4 regions of the Kineococcus haloalkalitolerans genome follow, and region 3 is predicted to be linked to each of the others. Evidence: riboswitches for the same ligand, from Rfam matches in the RefSeq annotation. Region 3 holds a riboswitch; each other region holds the start of a gene.
The links. Region 3 has a riboswitch for S-adenosylmethionine ahead of ACRYMY_RS08430 (acyl-CoA dehydrogenase family protein). Riboswitches for the same ligand answer to the same signal wherever they lie in the genome.
Positions count from the first base shown of each region.

Region 1 (3,193 bases), on a different contig from region 3:
GACGGCCGCGACGGTGACGGCGAGGAGCAGCAGGCGCCCGGCGGCCGTGGCCAGGCGGCGGCGCGTCACCGGGTGCGGGCGGGTGGTGCGGGCGGGACCGGGCGGGCGGGGCGCGCCGTCACGGCAGGCGCAGCTGCGGCAGCTGCAGCAGCATCCACGGGCTGAACGGGCGCGGGTCGCGGGCGACCTGCGCGCGCAGCTCGTCGACGTCGACCCAGCGCCAGTCGCCGACCTCCAGCGGGGAGGGCGCCAGCGGCGAGCCGGGGTCGGCCAGGGCGGCGGTGAAGACGGGGCACACCTCGTTCTCCACCGTCCCGTCGGCCATGACGGCGCGGTAGCGGAAGTCGGGCAGGGCGGCGGCCACGCCGGTGACGTCGGCGCCCAGCTCGTCCCCGGCGCGGCGCAGCACCGCCTCGGCGGGGCTCTCCCCGGGGCCGGGGTGGCCGCAGAAGGAGTTCGTCCACACCCCGGGCCAGGTCTTCTTGGCGTCGGCGCGCCGGGTGAGCAGCGTGCGGCCGGCCCCGTCGAGCACCCAGCAGGAGAACGCCAGGTGCAGGGGGGTGTCGGCGTGGTGGACCTCCGCCTTGGGGGCGGTGCCGCACGGCGTGCCGTCCTCGGCGAGGAGGACGACGAGCTCGGCGGCGGCGGTGCCCGCCACGTCGGTGGTCCCGGTGGTCGCGCTCACCGGGGCACCGTACGTGGCGCGGCGCCGTCCGCGCGAGGAGGCGCTCAGGCGGGGACCGGCTCGGTGGCCGTGCGCACGGCCTCGTCCAGCTCGGCGCCCAGCTGCAGGTCCTCGCCGTCGACGAGGCGCTGCTCGAGCTCGCGCACGCGGGGGACGACGAGCTCGCCCCACGCCTCGACGTCCTCGCGCACGTGCAGGAACCCCAGCAGGAGCAGGTCGACGCCGACGAGGCGGTAGGCCAGGACGCGGCGGGCGACCTCGTCGGGGGTGCCGACGAGGCCGGTGCGGAAGCCGTCGTTGTACTGCACGAGGTCGCGGAACTCGCTGTCCGCCCACATGCCCTTGCGGTCCCGCGTGGCGTTGCCGGCCTCCTGCACGGCGGCGCGGAAGCCCTCCACCTTGGTGGCGTCGGCCTTGTCGACGATCTCCTCCAGGACGGCGACGGCCTCCTCGCGGGTGTCGCGGACGACGGCGAAGCCGTTGAGCCCGAAGCGGATCGAGCGGCCGGCCAGGGCCGCCTGCGCCCGCACGTCGCGCACCTGCTCCGCGGCGCCGGCGACGGACTTGCCGTTCATGAAGTACCAGTCGCTGACCCGCCCGGCCATGGCCTGCGCGGCGGTGGAGTTGCCGCCCTGGAACAGCTCCGGCTGCACGGCCGGCTGCGGGCGGAAGGTGATGTCGCGGGCGGAGAAGTAGTCCCCCTGCTGCGAGTAGCCGTCCTGCGACCACACCCCGCGCAGCAGGCGGATGAACTCCTCGGACTGCCGGTAGCGCTCGTCGTGCTCGGGCCAGTCGACGCCGAGCTGCACGGCCTCGTCCTTGAACCAGCCGGAGACGACGTTCAGGGCCAGACGGCCGCCGGTGAGGTCCTGGGCGGTGGCGGCGAACTTGGCGAGCACGCCGGGGTGCCAGAAGTACGGGTGCACGGCCGCGATGACCTTCAGCCGCTGGGTGGCCAGCAGCAGCGCCAGGGAGAAGGAGGTGGATTCGTGCTGGGCGTCGGCGCCGTAGGAGGCGAGGTAGCGCACCTGGGTGAGGGCGTACTCGAACCCGGCGCGCTCGGCGGCGCGGGCGACCTCGACGTTGTAGGCGGGGTCGTGGCTGGTGCGCTGCTCGATCGTGGAGACGACGAGGCCGCCGGAGACGTTGGGCACCCAGTACGCGAACTTCACGGGCGCGGGGGCAGGGCTGACGGACATGCTCACTCCCATCGGTCCTGGCGGTAGCACCCCACGGGGTTGCTGCGACGTCGACGAGCCAGGTCTCTCGGTCGCTCTGGATGGTCCCGGAGAGCGTACCCGCGTCAGCGGGCGTACGGGAGCAACCAGGCGAGCCCGGCGCAGCCGGCGGCCAGGACCAGCAGGACGGCGACGTCCACGGCGCGCGAGCGCACGGCCAGCGCCCCGGCGACCCGCACGGGCAGGACCAGGCGCAGGACGGCGGCCAGGGCCAGGTCGGCGGCCAGGACGATCCCGCCGGCGGTGGCGCCGGCGACGACGGTCACGAGCAGCGCGAGGGCGGCACCGGCGACGAGGGCGCCCAGCACGGCGGCGCCGGGGCGCCGGGGGGTGCCCGCGGCGGCGGTCTGTGGGGTCCGCTGCGGCACGGCGCGACCCTACCGAGCCGGGCGCGCGCGGGCCCGGGTGCGCGCCCGGCGGCCGCGGGCGAGGGTGGTCGGGTGAGCGGGCGGGGCGCCGGGGACGGCCGGCTGGAGCGGTACGAGCGCACGGGCGCGGCCGGGCGGCTGGTCTTCGACGTGGACGACTCGGGACCGGTGGGAGGGCCGGCGGCCGGACCCGCGAGCGGGCCCGGCCACGAGCCGGTGGTGTGCCTGCACGGCTTCCCCGCCGACCGCACGTCGTGGACGGAGGTGGCCGGGCTGCTCGTGCCGCACGGGCTGCGGGTGCTGCGCCCGGACCAGCGCGGGTACTCCCCCGGCGCGCGCCCGCCGGGCCGGCGCGCCTACGCGCTGGACGAGCTGGTCGCCGACGTCCTGGCGCTGCTGGACGCGGTGGGCGCGCGCCGCTGCCACCTGGTCGGGCACGACTGGGGAGGGGCGGTCGCCTGGCGGGTGGCGGCCCACCACCCGGACCGGGTGGCGTCGCTGACGGCGGTGTCCACGCCGCACCCGGCGGGCCTGCCGGGCCGCAGCCCCGCGCAGGTGGCGCGCTCGTCGTACGTGGGGTTCTTCCAGCTGCCGCGCGTGCCGGAGGCGCTGCTGGGCGGGCAGCGGCTGCGGCGGCGGCTGGAGGCCACGGGGCTGCCGCCGGCGCACGCGGAGCGGTACGCGGTGCGCGCGGCCGAGCCGGGGGCGCTGACGACGTGGCTGGGCTGGTACCGGGCGCTGCCGTGGGCGGGCCGGCCGACCGGCCCGGTGCCCGCCGAGGTGCCCGTGACGTTCGTCTCCGGCGCGCGCGACCCGTTCTTCGCCCGCTCCGCGGTCGCCGGGACGGGCGCGCACGTGCGCGGGGCCTACCGGCACCGCTCGGTGGACGGCGGGCACTGGCT
Region 1 is NZ_JBJLSH010000087.1:132-3,324, reverse strand. It holds gene ACRYMY_RS19385 (lysylphosphatidylglycerol synthase transmembrane domain-containing protein) at 1-69, opposite strand, end outside; gene idi (isopentenyl-diphosphate Delta-isomerase) at 119-685, opposite strand; gene sfnG (dimethylsulfone monooxygenase SfnG) at 730-1,884, opposite strand; SAM riboswitch class I at 1,890-1,971, opposite strand; gene ACRYMY_RS19370 (DUF3017 domain-containing protein) at 1,989-2,291, opposite strand; partial or broken gene ACRYMY_RS19365 (alpha/beta fold hydrolase) at 2,364-3,193, shown strand, end outside.
Region 1: another riboswitch for S-adenosylmethionine. It lies ahead of sfnG (dimethylsulfone monooxygenase SfnG); the one in region 3 lies ahead of ACRYMY_RS08430 (acyl-CoA dehydrogenase family protein).

Region 2 (3,193 bases), on a different contig from region 3:
GGTCCCCTCGACGCTGAAGGTGTGGCTGGACAACGTCCACGTGCCGGGCCTGCTGACGGGTGCCGGCACGCAGCCGCTGGCGGGTCGCAAGGCCGTGGTGGTCAGCAGCCGCGGCGCCGTCTACGACGCGGGCACGCCCACCGAGACGTGGGACCACGGCGTGCCCGTCCTGCGGATCATCCTGGGCGAGGCGTTCGGGATGGACGTGGAGGTGGTGCAGACCAGCATCACGCTGGCCCACCGCGTGCCGGACCTGGCCGTGCACGCCGAGCGCAGCGACGCGGAGCTCGCGGCGGCCCGCGAGCGCCTGGCGGAGCTGGGCGCGACCCTCTGACGCCGCGCCCGGGCCGCCCGGGTCAGCGGGGTTCGGCGGGGACGTCCACCGCGCTCGCGGCGACGATCTCCTGCAGCGCGGCGACGTGGTCGCGGTAGGCCCGCTGCCCCCGGCGGGTCAGCGACAGCCACACCCGCCGGGAGTCGCCGCCGTGGCGGCCCTGGCTGACGTAGCCGGCCTCGACGAGGGCGGCGACCTGCTTGCTCAGCGCCGACGGGCTGAGGTCGAGGTGCTCCTTGACCACGGACAGCTCCAGGGTGGTGCCGGCCGCGAGCAGGGCGCAGATGCGCAGGCGGTGCGCCGGGTGGATGACCGGGTCCAGCGCCGGGCTCACGCGGTCCGCCGGGGGCTGCCGGTGGAGCGGCGGTGCACCACGCCCGCGGCGAGGTAGCCGACGGTGGCCGCGACGGCGAGGGCGAGGACGGGCCAGGCGGCGGTGGTGACCTCGGCGACGAGGAGGGCGGCCAGGGCGCAGAGGCCGGACGCGGCGACGAGGGCGATGAACAGCCGGCTGGTGGGCAGGGTCCACGGGGTGCCCATCCGGTACCCGGCGGTCGTGTTGACCCCCACGATCGTGAAGCAGACGGCGGTGAAGACGAGGTTGCGGTCCTCCTGGAGCAGGGCGGTCGACGCCAGCGCGCCGAGCAGCAGCGCGTTGACGGGGTAGATCCAGGTGGGCCACGGGGTGTCGCGCACGGCGCGCTGGGCCTGCTGGACGTCGGCCAGGGCAGCGCGGGCCTCGGCGGCGTCGGGGGTGCGGTCGATGCTTTCCATGTCGGCAACCATCGCAGATGTTTTCCGCGATGGCAACCGTTGAGCAGGTGGAAACAGTCCGTCCCGCGCGTCCGGGTGAGTCCGCGTGAAGCGGTTGACAAGCCCTCGCGCGGCGTCGTCTCCTGGACGCACCCATCCAGAGCGGCCGAGAGACTTGGCTCGACGACGCCGCAGCAACCGCCCCCCGGGGACCGGTGCTTCCGCCAAGACCGATGGAGGACACCGTGGAGAGCACCACGACCCCGACCACCGGCGCGCCCCTGACGCGGCGGCGGCACGTCGACCTCGTGCGCACGGCCGGCGGGACCTGTCGGGCCTGACCAGGCCCCCGTCCCGTCCCGCTGCGCACCCCCGAGAGGTCCCTCGTGCCCACCACCCCCGTCGACCCCGCGCGCCCGTGGGGCTTCGCCACCGAGCAGGTCCACGCCGGCGCCGAACCGGACGACGTCCACGGCGCCCGGATCCCGCCCGTGCACCTGACCGCCGGTTTCGTCTTCCGCGACTTCGAGGACGCCCGCGCCCGCTTCGCCGGCGACGACGACGGCTACGTCTACTCGCGCCTGGCCAACCCGACCCTGACCGCCGTCGAGCGGCGGGTCGCCCGCCTGGAGGGCGGGCGCGACGCGCTGCTCGTCGGCAGCGGCCAGGCCGCCGTGACCGTCGCCCTGCTGGGCCTGCTCGGCGCCGGCGACCACCTGCTGTCCGCGGCCAGCGTCTACGAGGGCTCGCGCGGGCTGTTCCGCGAGAACTTCGCGCGGATGGGCGTCGCGGTGGACTTCGTGCCCACCGGCGCCGACGGCGGCACCGACCTCGACGCGTGGCGCCGGCTGCTGCGGCCCACGACGCGCGCGGTGTTCCTGGAGTCGATCCCCAACCCCAAGAACGACGTGCCCGACCTGCGGGCGGTGGCCGACCTGGCCCACGAGCGCGGCGTGCCCGTCGTCGTCGACAACACCCTGGCCACCCCGTACCTGCTGCGCCCGCTGGAGCACGGCGCGGACGTCGTCGTCCACTCGGCCAGCAAGTTCCTCGCCGGGCACGGCGCCGCCCTCGGCGGCGTCGTCGTGGTGGGGGAGGGCTTCGACTGGGCGGCCGGCGGGCGCTACCCGCACCTGGTCGACCGCTCGTCCGGGCCCAGCTGGACCGACCGGTACGGCCCGCGCGCCTACGCCGAGCACGCGCGCCAGGTCGTCGCCGCCCGGCTCGGGCCGACGCTCTCGCCCGTCAACGCGTTCCTGCTGCAGCAGGGCCTGGAGACGCTGTCGCTGCGGGTGTCCCGGCACGTCGCCACCGCGCTGACCCTGGCGCGCTGGCTGGAGCAGCAGCCGGAGGTCGTCGCCGTCGACCACGCCGGACTGGCCTCCAGCCCCTCGCACGCGCTCGCGCAGCGGTACCTGCCGCGCGGCGCCGGGTCGGTGTTCTCGGTGACGGTGGCCGGCGGGGAGGACGGTGCCCGCGCCTTCGTCGACGCCGTGCGGCTGTTCACCCGCATGTCGCACCTCGGGGACGTGCGCTCCCTCGTGCTGCACCCGGCCTCGACCTCGCACGCGCACCGCAGCCCGGCCGAGCGCGCGGCCGCGGGCATCTGGCCGGGCCTGCTGCGCCTGTCGATCGGGCTGGAGGAACCGGAGGACCTGCTGGCCGACCTGCGCCTGGCCCTGGACGCCGTGCGCGACGCGGTGGCCGAGGCAGCGGCGCCGAGGCCGGTGGGCGCCGCGGTGCCCGCCCTCGTGGCGGCGGGGGTCCTCTGATGGCGCGGCTGCAGCACCTCGGCTGGTTCTTCTCCCGCGGCTTCGGCCCCCAGGGCTGGGGCCACCCCCACCACGGCTGGGGCGACGACTGGACGCGGCCGGACCTGTACGTGCGGGCCGTGCAGGAGCTGGAGCAGGCCGGGCTGGACCTCGTCGTGTGCGAGGACGCCGTCTCGCTGGGCGACCCGCGCACGCTGGACCTGCGGGTGCGCGCCGCCTACGGCGGGCCCAAGCACGACCCGCTGCTGCTGGCGCCGTACCTGTTCGCCGCGACCCGGCACATCGGCGTCGTGCCGACGGTCAACGCGGGCATCACCCCGCCGTACCTGGCGGC
Region 2 is NZ_JBJLSH010000003.1:32,392-35,584, forward strand. It holds gene ACRYMY_RS02110 (FMN-dependent NADH-azoreductase) at 1-334, shown strand, start outside; gene ACRYMY_RS02115 (MarR family winged helix-turn-helix transcriptional regulator) at 357-668, opposite strand; gene ACRYMY_RS02120 (hypothetical protein) at 665-1,108, opposite strand; SAM riboswitch class I at 1,238-1,327, shown strand; gene ACRYMY_RS02125 (putative leader peptide) at 1,333-1,428, shown strand; gene ACRYMY_RS02130 (O-acetylhomoserine aminocarboxypropyltransferase/cysteine synthase family protein) at 1,474-2,859, shown strand; gene ACRYMY_RS02135 (LLM class flavin-dependent oxidoreductase) at 2,859-3,193, shown strand, end outside.
Region 2: another riboswitch for S-adenosylmethionine. It lies ahead of ACRYMY_RS02125 (putative leader peptide); the one in region 3 lies ahead of ACRYMY_RS08430 (acyl-CoA dehydrogenase family protein).

Region 3 (3,193 bases):
CCAACCGCTTCCTGCCCGAGGGCCGCCGGCTGCGCCGCCCGCGCACCGAGCCCGCCGAGGTCCTCGTCGTCGCCGCGACCAACCGCGCCGACGCCCTCGACCCCGCGCTGCTGCGCCCCGGCCGCTTCGACCGCCGCCTGGCCTTCGGCCTGCCCGACAAGGCGGCCCGGCGCGAGCTGGTGGACCACTTCCTGGCCCGCAAGGCCCACGAGCCGGCCCTCGACGAGGCTGAGCGCCGCGACGCGCTGGCCGGCGTCACCTCCGGCTACAGCCCCGTGATGATCGAGAACCTGCTCGACGAGGCCCTCGTCAACGCCGTGCGCCGCGGCGGCGACGGGATGTCGTGGGCGGACCTGGAGCACGCGCGCCTGGTCACCGAGGTCGGCCTGGGCCAGCCCGTCGGCTACACCGCGCACGAGGCGCGGCTCATCGCCACGCACGAGGCCGGGCACGCCGTCGTGGCCCACCTCGTCGCCCCGCACCGGCGCCTGGACGTCCTGACGATCGTCAAGCGCGCCAGCGCCCTCGGGCTGCTCGCCCACGGCGACGTCGAGGACGTCTACACGCGCTCGCGCTCGGAGCTGGCCGGGCTCATCCGCATCGCCTTCGGCGGGCAGGTGGCCGAGGAGCTGTTCTTCGGCGACGTGTCCACGGGCCCCTCCGGCGACCTGCAGGCCGCCACGACGACGGCCGCGCAGATGGTGGGGGCTGCCGGGATGGCCGGGACGCTGGTCTCCTTCGCGGCGGTGCAGAACGGCGCGTTCGCCGACGGCAACCTCGTCTCCCGGGTCCTGGGCGACGCCGAGGGCCGTCGCCTGGTCGAGGCGCTGCTGGCCGAGCAGAAGGAGGCCGTGCGCGAGCTGCTGGGGCGCCACCGCCACCTGGTGGCCGCCCTGCGCGACGCGCTGCTGGAGCGCCACGAGCTCATCGGCCACGAGATCACCGACGTGCTCGCGGCCGCCGCGCACGAGCCCGCTGCCGACGCGGCCGGCGGGCCCGAGCGGGTGCTGGACCTGCGCGACGGGGCGGTCCTGCCCACCGGCCCGCGCCCGCCCGCCTGACCCGCCCGCTCGCCCCGGCCCGCGCGCCCCGCCCCGCCCGCCGGGGTCCGGGGCGCGCGGCGCTCAGCCGCGGCGCTGCTCGACAGCGCCGGTGCGCTCGTGGCACGCTCCGCGCAGGTCATGAGCGCCAGCGCCAAGCCCCGGCTCGCTGGCCGGCAACCCTCCACGTCGTGGGGTGCCCCGGGTGATGACCTGACCTGGTGCTGACGCACGGGTAAGGACGGGCGCTCGCACGACACCTCCCGGGCCGACGCACCTCAGCGTCCACGACCGGAGGAGCAACGGGTGAGCACCGCCACCGACGACCAGACCACCGAGCGCACGAGCGCCGGGCCGGACGCCGCGCAGCGGCTCGCCGCCGTGCGGGAACGGCTGCGGCCGCTGCTGGAGCGGATCGCCGAGGGCACCGTGCAGCGCGAGCGCGGCCACGTCCTGCCCCGCGAGCAGGTGCGCGAGCTGCTGGACGCCGGGTTCGGCCGGCTGCGGGTGCCCGTCGAGGAGGGCGGGGAGGGGCTGGACGTGCGCGGGCTGGCCGAGGTCCTCGTCGACGTGGCCGCCGCCGACCCGAACCTGCCGCAGGTCTTCCGCGGCCACCTGGCCTGGGTCGAGCACCTGCTGTCCCTGCCGGCGGGGGAGTACCGCACCCGCTGGGTCGAGCGCGTCGTGGCCGGTGAGCTGGTCGGCAACGCCTGGAGCGAGACGGGCGACGCCGCGACCGGGAAGCAGCAGACCGTGGTGACCCGGCGCGACGGGCGCTGGGTCGTCGACGGCCGCAAGTACTACACGACCGGCACGATCTTCGCCGACTGGACGGACGCGACCGCGCGGCGCCTCGCCGGGGACGGCACCGAGGAGGTCGTCACCGTCCTCGTGCGCACCGACCAGCCGGGCGTGCGGGTCAGCGACGACTGGGACGGCTTCGGGCAGCAGCTGACCGGCACCGGCACCCTCGTGCTGACCGGCGCGGTGGTCGAGGACGAGGACGTCGCCTCCTTCACCGACCGCTTCCGCTACCAGACGGCCCTGTACCAGCTGGTGCTGCTCGCCGTCCTCGCCGGCGTCGCCGAGGCCGTCGAGCGCGACACCGGCGCGCAGGTGCGCTCGCGCACCCGCAGCTACACGCACGGCTTGGCGCCGCTGGTGCGCCACGACGCGCAGGTCCTCGCCGTCGCCGGAGAGGTCTCGGCCACCGCCTTCACCGCGCGCGCCCTCGTGCGCTCGGCCGCCGAGGCCGTGCAGGCGGCCGCCGACACCGCCCACGAGCGCGGCTCGGCCGCCGACCGCGCCGCCAACGTGGAGGCGGAGGTGCGCACGGCGCAGGCGCAGGTCGTGCTGTCGGAGAGCGTGCCGCGCGCCGCGACCCTGCTGTTCAACACCCTGGGCGCCTCGGCGACCAGCCGGGCGCGGGCCCTGGACCGGCACTGGCGCAACGCCCGCACCGTCGCCTCGCACAACCCGGTGATCTACAAGCAGCGCATCGTGGGGGACTGGTCGGTCAACGGCACCGAGCCGCCGTTCGTCTGGGACGTCGGCACGCACGCCTCCGTGGACGCGGCGGCCGTGCGGGCCGCCGAGGGCGCCCGCGGCTGAGGCCGGACGGCGACGACCTGCGCCCCAGCCGCGGGAGCGGCGGGGGCGCCGGTCGTCGCCGGTGTCAGCGCACCGAGCGGTCGGCGCGCTCCAGCAGCGGCAGCAGGTCCTCGCGGGTGGTGCGGCGCGGCCGCTCGGGGTCGCCGTCCTCGGTGTACGCGCCGGCGTAGGCGGGCTGGTCGCGCTGGAAGCGCCAGCTGTCGGCCAGGGAGCCGGTGTCGAGCACGTCGTAGCCCAGGGAGTCCAGGAAGGCGGCGACGACCCGCTCGGCGTCCTCGTCGTCCCCGGCGGTCAGCAGCGTCGTCCGCTCCGGCGAGCCCGCCGGGCGCTGCAGGACGCCGAGGTTCGCGGCGAAGATGTTGTTGAACGCCTTGACGACCCGGGCGCCGGGGAAGTGGCGCTGCACGAGCTCGCTGGTCGTCAGCTCGTGGCTGTCCAGCTCGGCGGTGTCGCCGTCGCGCTCCGGGTAGTAGTTGCAGGTGTCGACGACGACCTTCCCGGCCAGCAGGTCCGTCGGCAGGTCCCGCACGCGGCCCAGCGGG
Region 3 is NZ_JBJLSH010000016.1:48,983-52,175, forward strand. It holds gene ACRYMY_RS08425 (AAA family ATPase) at 1-1,061, shown strand, start outside; SAM riboswitch class IV at 1,178-1,288, shown strand; gene ACRYMY_RS08430 (acyl-CoA dehydrogenase family protein) at 1,347-2,651, shown strand; gene ACRYMY_RS08435 (NADPH-dependent F420 reductase) at 2,716-3,193, opposite strand, start outside.

Region 4 (3,193 bases), on a different contig from region 3:
CGACGGCCAGCACGACGAGCGCGGGGTCCACGACGGGGACCGGCGAGGAACCCCTGACCGAGGAGGAGGTCGCGCGCCTGCGGGCGGACTTCCCGGTCCTGGCCCGCACCGTCCGCGACGGCAAGCCGCTGGTCTACCTGGACTCCGGCGCCACGTCCCAGAAGCCCCGGCAGGTCCTGGACGCCGAGCGCGCCTTCTACGAGCAGCGCAACGCCGCCGTGCACCGCGGCGCCCACCAGCTGGCCGAGGAGGCCACCGACGCCTTCGAGGGCGCCCGCGCCGCCGTGGCCGGCTTCGTCGGCGCCCGCCCGGCCGACGTGGTGCTCACGAAGAACGCGACCGAGTCGCTGAACCTCGTCGCGCACGCCTTCAGCACCGCCACCGCGCTGGCCCAGCGCTCGGCCCGCCCCGTCGACCCGGCCTTCGTGCTGCGCGAGGGCGACGAGGTGCTCGTCACCGAGGCCGAGCACCACGCCAACCTCGTGCCCTGGCAGGAGCTGTGCCTGCGCACCGGTGCGGTGCTGCGCTGGGCCGGGGTGCGCGAGGACGGCCACCTGGACCTCGACGCCCTCGAGGCGCTGGTGGGCCCGCGCACGCGCGTGGTCGCCGTCACCCACGCCTCCAACGTGCTCGGCGCCCTCACCGACGTGCCGCGGGTGGTGGCCGCCGCCCGCTCCGCCGGTGCGCTGAGCGTCCTGGACGCCTGCCAGTCCGTCCCGCACCTGCCCGTCGACCTGCCCGCCCTCGGCGTGGACGTCGCGGCGTTCTCGGGGCACAAGATGCTGGGCCCCTCGGGCATCGGCGTCCTGTGGGGCCGCGGGGAGGTGCTGGAGGCCATGCCGCCGTTCCTCACCGGCGGCTCGATGATCGAGACGGTGCGGATGGAGGGCTCCACGTTCGCGCCCCCGCCGCAGAAGTTCGAGACCGGCGTGCCGATGACCGCGCAGGCCGTCGGCCTGCACGCGGCCGTCGACTACCTCACCGGCTGGGGGATGGCGCGCGTGGAGGCGCACGAGCGCGCGCTGACCGCCCGCCTGCTCGACGCCCTGGCCGACCTGCCGTGGGTGCGCGTGGTGGGCCCGCGCGCGGCCGCCGAGCGCACCTCGCTGGTGTCCTTCGCCGTCGAGGGCGTGCACCCGCACGACGTCGGGCAGGTCCTCGACGACGCCGGGATCGCCGTGCGCGTCGGGCACCACTGCGCCTGGCCGCTGCACCGGGCGCTCGGCCTGGCCGCCACCACCCGGGTCAGCTTCGGCCCGTACAACACCGCCGCCGAGGTGGACGCCGTCGTGCGCGAGCTGCACCGCGCGCGGGAGGTGTTCGCCTGATGGACCTGTACCAGCAGCTCATCATCGAGCACTCCAAGCACCCGCAGGGCGCCGGCCTGCGCGAGCCGTTCAGCGCGCAGGTGCACCACGTGAACCCCGTGTGCGGGGACGAGGTGACGCTGCGCCTGGACCTGGCCGGCGCGCCCGGCGAGGAGGTCGTGCGCGACGTCTCCTTCGAGGCGGAGGGCTGCTCCATCAGCCGCGCCTCGGCCTCCGTGCTGCACGAGCTCGTCGTCGGGCAGCCGCTCGAGCGGGCGCTGGCGGTGCGCACGGCGATGCAGGCGATGCTCACCAGCCGCGGCGCCGACACCGGCGACGAGGAGGTCCTCGGCGACGGCGTCGCCCTCGCCGGGGTGGCGCGCTACCCCGCCCGGGTGAAGTGCGCGCTGCTCAGCTGGGCGGCCTTCGCCGACGCCGTCCAGCGGGCCTGAGGAGGACCCTCCGGGCCCTCCCGCCCGGTGGGAGGCGCGCCTCTCAGGACCGATTTGACCGCGTGAGCGGCGCCTGCCTACTGTCCTGCACGGCATCGAGCGTCAGCGACAAGCCCTGGCTAGCTGACCGGCAACCCTCGTCCGCGGTGGGGTGCCCCAGGTGGAAGCCCGGCGGGGTCGCCCCGCAAGCGTGTGAACCGGTCCTCGACGGACCAGCTGTCCTGCGGCCCAACGACGTCGTCGCCACTGCGGGGGACGGCGCCGACCCCAGGAGAAGACCGTGAGCAGCACCACCCCCTCCCTGCCCGACAAGCCGAAGAGCCGCACCCCGCTGATCGCCGGGATCGTCGCCGCGGTCGTCGTCGTGGCGGTCGTCGTCGGCGTCCTGCTGAGCCGCGGCGGCGGTTCGGCCACCACCGCGGCGACCGAGCGCACCGTGCGCATCGGCGTCTCGGACCAGGCGCTGCCGTTCTGGCGCACCTACACCGACCTGGCCGCCGAGCGCCTCGGCGTCGAGGTGCAGCTGGTGAACTTCACCGACTACAGCCTGCCCAACCCCGCGCTGGCGCAGGGCGAGGTGGACATCAACCAGTTCCAGCACACCCAGTACCTGGCGAACTACAACGTCGACGCCGGCGACGACCTGCAGCCCATCGGCGCCACGGCCGTCTACCCGCTGTCGCTGTACTCGACCACCGCCGACAGCGCCGACGCGCTGCCCGAGGGCGCCCAGGTCGCGCTGCCCAACGACGCGATCAACCAGGCCCGCGGCCTGCTCGTGCTCCAGGCCGCCGGCCTGCTGACCCTGCGCGAGGGCGGCACGCCGTTCTCCGACCTGCAGGACGTGGAGGACTCCCGCGTCGAGCTGGTCTCCCTGGACGCCTCGCAGACCGCCAACGCGCTGCAGAGCGGCTCGGTGGCCGCGGCGGTCGTCAACAACAACTACGCGGCCAGCGCGGACCTCGCCGACGAGGACGTCGTCTTCGCCGACGACCCGGAGAGCCCCGAGGCCGCGCCGTACGTGAACCTCTTCGTCACCCGCGCCGAGGACGCCGACGACCAGACGTACCTCGACCTGGCCGCCCTGTTCCACGACCCGGCCGTCCTGGAGGCGTTCTCGCAGGACTACCCCGGCGGTGTGGTCCGCGACGTGGACGCCGCGACGCTGCAGGAGCAGCTGGCCGCCATCGAGGAGGACGCCCGGGCGGCGCAGGGCTGAGATGGCCGCCATCGTCTCGCTGGAGGGTGTCTCCAAGCACTACCGGCGCCCGGGGGGTGACGTCGTCCGCGCCGTGGACGACGTCACCCTCGAGGTGGCGCAGGGCGAGGTCCTCGCCGTCATCGGCTACTCCGGCGCCGGCAAGTCCACGCTCGTGCGCCTGCTCAACGCGCTGGAGCCCCCCACCGGTGGCCGGGTCGTCGTCGCCGGGCAGG
Region 4 is NZ_JBJLSH010000021.1:32,594-35,786, forward strand. It holds gene ACRYMY_RS10125 (aminotransferase class V-fold PLP-dependent enzyme) at 1-1,328, shown strand, start outside; gene sufU (Fe-S cluster assembly sulfur transfer protein SufU) at 1,328-1,759, shown strand; SAM riboswitch class IV at 1,851-1,956, shown strand; gene ACRYMY_RS10135 (MetQ/NlpA family ABC transporter substrate-binding protein) at 2,040-2,978, shown strand; gene ACRYMY_RS10140 (methionine ABC transporter ATP-binding protein) at 2,980-3,193, shown strand, end outside.
Region 4: another riboswitch for S-adenosylmethionine. It lies ahead of ACRYMY_RS10135 (MetQ/NlpA family ABC transporter substrate-binding protein); the one in region 3 lies ahead of ACRYMY_RS08430 (acyl-CoA dehydrogenase family protein).